2 regions of the Streptomyces sp. NPDC086554 genome follow, and region 1 is predicted to be linked to the other one. Evidence: riboswitches for the same ligand, from Rfam matches in the RefSeq annotation. Region 1 holds a riboswitch; the other holds the start of a gene.
The links. A riboswitch is a leader RNA that binds a small molecule or an ion and turns the genes downstream of it on or off. The one in region 1 is predicted to bind glycine.
Positions count from the first base shown of each region.

Region 2: linked by a shared signal. The riboswitch ahead of gcvP (aminomethyl-transferring glycine dehydrogenase) and the one ahead of gcvT (glycine cleavage system aminomethyltransferase GcvT) in region 1 are both predicted to bind glycine.

Region 1 covers NZ_JBFBJK010000014.1:192,700-196,119, reverse strand. The annotation lists gene glyA (serine hydroxymethyltransferase) at 1-316, opposite strand, end outside; gene gcvH (glycine cleavage system protein GcvH) at 347-724, opposite strand; gene gcvT (glycine cleavage system aminomethyltransferase GcvT) at 814-1,938, opposite strand; glycine riboswitch at 2,086-2,200, opposite strand; gene AB0O76_RS24225 (AAA family ATPase) at 2,342-3,028, shown strand; gene AB0O76_RS24220 (enhanced serine sensitivity protein SseB) at 3,107-3,420, shown strand, end outside.
Region 2 covers NZ_JBFBJK010000016.1:9,525-12,944, forward strand. The annotation lists gene AB0O76_RS25555 (DNA polymerase IV) at 1-721, shown strand, start outside; gene AB0O76_RS25560 (PRC-barrel domain-containing protein) at 950-1,321, opposite strand; glycine riboswitch at 1,465-1,562, shown strand; gene gcvP (aminomethyl-transferring glycine dehydrogenase) at 1,758-3,420, shown strand, end outside.

The DNA.
Region 1 (3,420 bases):
GCGCGGCCTGGTTGGCGGAGGCGCCGGAGTGCGGCTGGACGTTGGCGTACTCGGCGCCGAACAGGTCCTTGACCCGGTCGATCGCGATCTGCTCGGTGACGTCGACGTGCTCGCAGCCGCCGTAGTAGCGGCGGCCGGGGTAGCCCTCGGCGTACTTGTTGGTGAGGACCGTGCCCTGGGCCTCCATGACGGCGACCGGAGCGAAGTTCTCCGAGGCGATCATTTCCAGGGTGGACTGCTGACGGTGGAGCTCGGCGTCGACGGCGGCGGCGACGTCCGGGTCCAGCTCGTGGAGAGGGGTGTTGAGAAGCGACATCAGGTGGTCCCTAAGGGTCTTCGGGGGGCTTCAGCTGCCGGAGAACTCGGTGTACTCGTCCGCGGAGAGCAGGTCCTTCGGCTCCTCCGTGATCCGTACCTTGAAGAGCCAACCACCCTCGAACGGGGCGGAGTTGACCAGCGACGGGTCGTCCACGACGTCCTGGTTCGACTCGACGACCTCACCGGTCACCGGCGAGTACAGGTCGCTGACCGACTTGGTCGACTCGAGCTCGCCGCACGTCTCGCCCGCGGTCACCGCGGCACCGGCCTCGGGCAGGTCGGCGTAGACGACGTCACCGAGCGCGTTGGCCGCGTGCTCCGTGATACCGACCGTCGCCACACCGTCCTCGGCGGGCGAGAGCCACTCGTGCTCCTTGCTGTAACGCAGCTGCTGGGGGTTGCTCATGACCTGAATTCTCCTGTACGCGGATGGGTGCTGCGGAACGAGAAAGATGTGCGTGGGGTCACTTCCGGACTACCACTGGGGCGGAAGTGTCACTTCTGGCGCTTGTAGAACGGCAGCGCCACGACCTCGTAGGGCTCGTGGGTACCGCGGATGTCCACACCGACACCCTCGGTGCCGGGGGCCGCGTGCGCGGCGTCGACGTACGCGATGGCGATCGGCTTGCCGAGGGTCGGGGACGGGGCGCCCGATGTCACCTCGCCGATGACCTTGCCGTCGGCGACCACGGAGAAGCCCGCGCGCGGGACGCGGCGGCCCGAGGCGATCAGGCCGACCAGCTTGCGCGGCGGAGCGGTCTCGGCACGCTCGGCGGCGGCCGCGAGCGCGGCACGCCCCACGAAGTTCTCCGACTGCGAGGTCTTCTCGAACTTCACGACCCGACCCAGGCCCGCGTCGAAGGGCGTCAGCTCGGCGGTCAGCTCGTGCCCGTACAGCGGCATGCCCGCCTCCAGGCGCAGCGTGTCGCGGCAGGAGAGGCCCGCGGGCACCATGCCGACCGGCGTTCCGGCCTCCATGAGCGCGTTCCACAGCTTCTCGGCGTCGCCGGGGGAGACGAACAGCTCGAAGCCGTCCTCGCCGGTGTAGCCCGTGCGGGCGATCAGGGCGGGCACGCCCGCGACCGTGCCGGGCAGGCCCGCGTAGTACTTCAGGCCGTCGAGGTCGGCGTCCGTGAGGGACTTCAGGATGCCGGGGGACTCGGGGCCCTGGACGGCGAGCAGCGCGTAGGCGTCGCGGTCGTCGCGGACCTCGGCGTCGAACTCCTCGACGCGGTTGCTCAGCTCGTTCAGCACGTTCTGGGCGTTGGAGGCGTTGGCGACGACCATGTACTCGGTCTCGCCGAGGCGGTAGACGATCAGGTCGTCGAGGATGCCGCCGTCCTGGTCGACGATCATCGTGTAGCGGGCGCGGCCGACACCGACGGAGCCGATGTTGCCGACCAGCGAGAAGTTCAGGAAGTCCACGGCCTCGGGGCCTGTGACCGTGATCTCGCCCATGTGGGAGAGGTCGAAGAGACCGGCCTCGGTGCGGACGGCGATGTGCTCTTCGCGCTCGCTGCCGTACCGCAGCGGCATGTCCCAGCCCGCGAAGTCGGTCATGGTCGCGCCGAGCGCCCGATGCACGGCATCGAGGGCTGTCAGACGGGGGGCGGTACTCATACGTAGAACTCCCAGGGCATGACGGGCGAGGTAGATCCTCCCCATCTGTCATCGGAACCTGAGAGGTTCACCACGACCCGTACGTATGGGGGGTCATGACTTGCACCTTGGGTGGAGCCGCCGTGGCGGCCCGCTTTTCAGATGTGCCTCGCCCGCGCGGTACGGGGCCTGAGAGATTCAAGGGAGGGACTTGCTCCTTCGGCGCCCCGGTCCGTCGTACGACTCGTACGACGGTGACCGGGAACTCTCCCGCGCGGATTCAAACGGCCTGTATGGAGTTTGCGGGCACATCATTGCACGGGGCTCCGTCACAGGGCAGTGCCAGTCCAGTAATGCCCTTGTGCCGCATTACCTTCTCTTTACACTTGCCGGGGAAGCTGCGGGAAGCAGGTACGTGACCGCTATGGGGAGGCCGATCACGGTGCGCAGGACAAGCGTCTACGCGACCAACACAGGGGTGGCCCTGCCCAAGCAGGAAGCCGCCCGCACCAGGGAGGCCTGTGGCCCCCTGCCCGCGGCCGTCGTCCGGGACCTCAGGCAGCGGATGGGCCACAGCCCGCACCGGCTCACCTTCGGCGGCGGCGACCTGATCGTCGTCTCCGGACTGCCGGGCAGCGGAAAGTCCACGCTGATGCGCAGAGCCGTCGCGGGCCCGCGCATCGACTCGCAGGACACCCGCGACCGCTGGGCGACGCGCATGCCGCGCTTCCTGCCGTACGCGGTCTACCGCCCTCTCGTCCGCCTCGCGCACTACGCGGGCCTGCGCCGCGCCCTGCGCTCCGGCGAGGGAGTCGTCGTGCACGACTGCGGCACGCAGGCGTGGGTGCGCCGCTGGCTGGCCAGGGAAGCGGCGCGGCGTGGCACGACCCTGCACCTGCTGCTGCTCGACGTGCCTCCGGAGACCGCCGTCGAGGGGCAGCTCGCGCGCGGCCGCGGCGTCTCGCGGTACGCCTTCGCGCGCCACCGCAGAACGGTCGGCCGGCTGGTCGGCGCCGCCGAGCGGGGCGATCTGCCGGGCGGCGTCGGTTCGGCGCTGCTGCTCGACCGGACGGCTGCGGGCGTGCTGCGGGCGATCGGCTTCGGGGACTGAGGGGACCGACCCGCGGGCGGTGCCTGCCGCGTTAGGGTTCGAGCCGCAGGCAGAGCGGGACGAGCAGGGGTAAGACAGATGGACATTCCGGCGCAGGCGCACGCCCATCCGTACGGGGGATGGCCGGGCAACGAACTAGAAGAGGTGCTCGCGGCGGCCCTCGGCACCGGCGGGGCTCCTCAGACAAGCACAGCCTCCGCGGGGGCCAGGATCGTCGAGGTCCTCGGCCGCAGCCACGTCTGGGTCCCGCTGCCGAACGGCGGCGACGGCACCCGCGGCACGCTCGACCTGCCCACGCTGGAGATCGAAGGACAGGCGTACGTCCCCGTCTTCAGCTCCGAGCAGCAGTTCCAGCAGGTCACCGGCGGCCGGATGAGCTGCACCGTGGCGCC
Region 2 (3,420 bases), on a different contig from region 1:
CGCGATGGCGCTGGCGCGGGACGAGCGGCCCGTGGTGGCGGAGCGGGAGTCCAAGTCGGTCAGCGTCGAGGACACGTACGACGTGGACATTCACGACCGGGTACGGGTGAGGGGCGAGGTGGCGCGGCTTGCCGACCGGTGTGTGGAGCGGCTGCGGGCGGCTGGGCACTCGGGGCGGACGATCGTCCTGAAGGTGCGGCGGTTCGACTTCTCGACGCTGACGCGGTCCGAGACGCTGCGGGGGCCCACGGACGACCCTGGGGTGGTGCGGGAGGCCGCGGCGCGGCTGCTGGAGTCCGTGGACACCACGGGGGGTGTGCGGCTCCTCGGGGTGGGGGTCACGGGGCTTGCGGACTACACGCAGGAGGATCTCTTCGCGCAGGCTCGGGCCGAGGGCCTTGAGCGGGGGGCGGGCGAGGCTGCGGGGGCGGTTCCGGAGGAGGCGGTGGGCGCGGAGGAGGTCGAGGAGCCGTCGGTCGAGGAGGTGCCGCTCGGGGCGCGGCGGTGGGCTGCTGGGCACGATGTGCGGCATGCCGTGTACGGGGCGGGGTGGGTGCAGGGGAGTGGGCTCGGGCGGGTGACGGTGCGGTTCGAGACTCCGGGGTCGGCGCCGGGGCGGGTGCGGACGTTTCGGGTCGATGATCCGGAGTTGTCGGCGGCGGAGCCGTTGCCGCTGGTGGCTCCGCCGGGGGAGGGCGCCTGGCCGTGCCCCTTGGGGTAGCGGCGCCCGGCGGTTGGCGTTGTGCCCACCCGTTCCGCCTTGCGGAACGCCTGCTCACAACTAGGGCGGCTGGCTTGGGTGGGGAGGTGTGTGGAACGCCTGCCCGCAACTGGGATGGCTGGCTTGGGTGGGGGAGGGGTGTGGTGTGTCTGCGCGGGACCTTGGCGGTCGGCTTGGGAGGAGAGCTGCGGGTGATGGAGGTGACCGGCCTCGGGTAGGGCCCAGGGCTTAGGGGTCTTCCTGGTCTGTGATGTTGCCGAAGTCCTGGTCGGGTGGGGGTGGGGGTGCGATGTCCAGGCCGTAGTGGTGGTAGAGCTGGAGTTCCTGTTCGGGGGAGAGATGGCGGCCTACGCCGAAGTCGGGGGCGTCCTTGATCAGCGAGCGTTCGAAGGGGATGCGCAGGTTGCCCTCGCCGGTGACCTCGCTGGGTTCCAGGGGGACGAACGCGTCACGGCTGAAGAGGCCCGTGCGTATGGCGGCCCACTCCGGGGCGCCGGTGGCATCGTCGAGGTAGACCTCGTCGATCGTGCCGATCTTGGCCCCGTCCCGGTCGAACGCCTTGCGGCCGATCAGGTTGCGCGGATCGATGTCGGTCTGCACGGGCCCTCCAACTGGTCGCAGTTTGTCGAAATGGCGCGTAACTCATCATTATTCGCTTGTAATCACTACGAAAGAGCACATCGGGGCGGGCGGCCACTCGAGGGATGGGGCGCGGTCCTCGCTGGTAGGCTGGCGGTGGCTGCTGACCCCGTGCGGGAGAGCTCTCCGGTGGAGACACCGGAGGCGCCGAAGGAGCAACTCCTCCCCGGAATCTCTCAGGCACCTGTACCGCACGGACGAGGTCACTCTGGAAAGCAGGGCGGGCGTCGGGCGGGCACGTTCGGAACCCTTCCTCACCGACGGTGAAAGCCGGGACGGCTCCTTCATGGGTGCTCCCCGGTGAAGCTCTCAGGTTGAGATGACAGAGGGGGAGGCCGTCCGGGTACCCGTGCCGTGGTGCCCCTCGCAGGTCGCGTCAGACCAGGAGGCCTCCGCAATGACCGCCACCCCTCGCATCCCGCTCTCACAGCTTGAGCAGGGCATTCCCTTTGAGCAGCGGCACATCGGCCCCGATGCCGAAGCACGGGCCAAGATGCTCGCGCAGGTCGGCTACGGCTCGCTCGACGAGCTGACCGCCGCCGCGGTGCCGGATGTGATCAAGAACGCCGAGGCACTGAATCTGCCCGGAGCGCGCACCGAGGCCGAGGTTCTGGCCGAGCTGCGTTCCCTGGCCGATCGGAACCAGGTGCTCGATTCCATGATCGGGCTCGGTTACTACGGGACCTTCACACCGCCCGTCATCCTGCGGAACGTCATGGAGAACCCTGCCTGGTACACGGCCTACACGCCCTACCAGCCCGAGATCTCCCAGGGGCGCCTCGAGGCGCTGCTCAACTTCCAGACGGTCGTCGCCGAACTGACCGGACTGCCCACCTCCGGTGCCTCCCTGCTCGACGAGGGGACCGCCGCGGCCGAGGCCATGGCCCTCTCGCGACGCATGAGCAAGGTCAAGGACGGTGTTTTCGTCGTTGACGCCGATGCGCTGCCGCAGACCATCGCCGTGATGCAGACCCGTGCCGAGCCGACCGGCGTCGAGATCGTCGTCGCCGATCTGAGCGACGGCATCCCGGCCGAGGTCGCCGAGCGCGGTGTCGTCGGCGTACTGATCCAGTACCCGGGCGCCTCCGGTGTCGTACGCGACATCAAGGCGGTCATCGAGCAGGCGCACGAGCTGGGTGCCGTCGTCTCCGTCGCGGCCGATCTGCTCGCCCTGACGCTGCTCACCTCGCCCGGTGAGCTCGGTGCGGACATCGCGGTCGGTACGACGCAGCGGTTCGGTGTTCCGATGGGCTTCGGCGGGCCGCACGCCGGTTACATGGCGGTGCGCGAGAAGTTCGCCCGCAGCCTGCCGGGCCGGCTCGTCGGTGTCTCCGTCGACGCCGACGGCAACAAGGCCTACCGGCTCGCGCTGCAGACCCGTGAGCAGCACATCCGCCGTGAGAAGGCGACCAGCAACATCTGTACGGCACAGGTGCTGCTCGCCGTCATGGCCGGGATGTACGCGGTCTACCACGGGCCCGAGGGCCTCAGGTCCATCGCGCGGCGCACCCACCGCTACGCGACGCTGCTGGCCGCCGGCCTCACCGCGGGCGGGGTCGAGGTCGTGCACGGCGCGTACTTCGACACGCTGACCGTGCGCGTGCCGGGCAAGGCCGAGGAGCTCGTCTCCGCGGCCCGCGAGGGTGGCGCCAACATCCACCAGGTCGACGCCGACCACGTCTCGCTGGCCTGCGACGAGACCACCACGCGCAAGCAGCTGACCGCGATCTGGACCGCGTTCGGGGTCGAGGCGGACATCGAGGCGCTCGACGCGGCCGCCGATGACACGCTGCCCGCCGGTCTGCTGCGCTCCGACGAGTACCTGACGCACCCGGTCTTCCACCAGTACCGCTCCGAGACCGCGATGCTGCGCTACCTGCGCAAGCTGGCCGACCGCGACTACGCGCTCGACCGCGGCATGATCCCGCTGGGCTCCTGCACCATGAAGCTCAACGCGACCACCGAGATGGAGCCCGTCACCTGGCCCGAGTTCGGGCAGCTGCACCCCTTCGCGCCCGCCCAGCAGGCGCAGGGCTACCTCACGCTCATCCGTGAGCTGG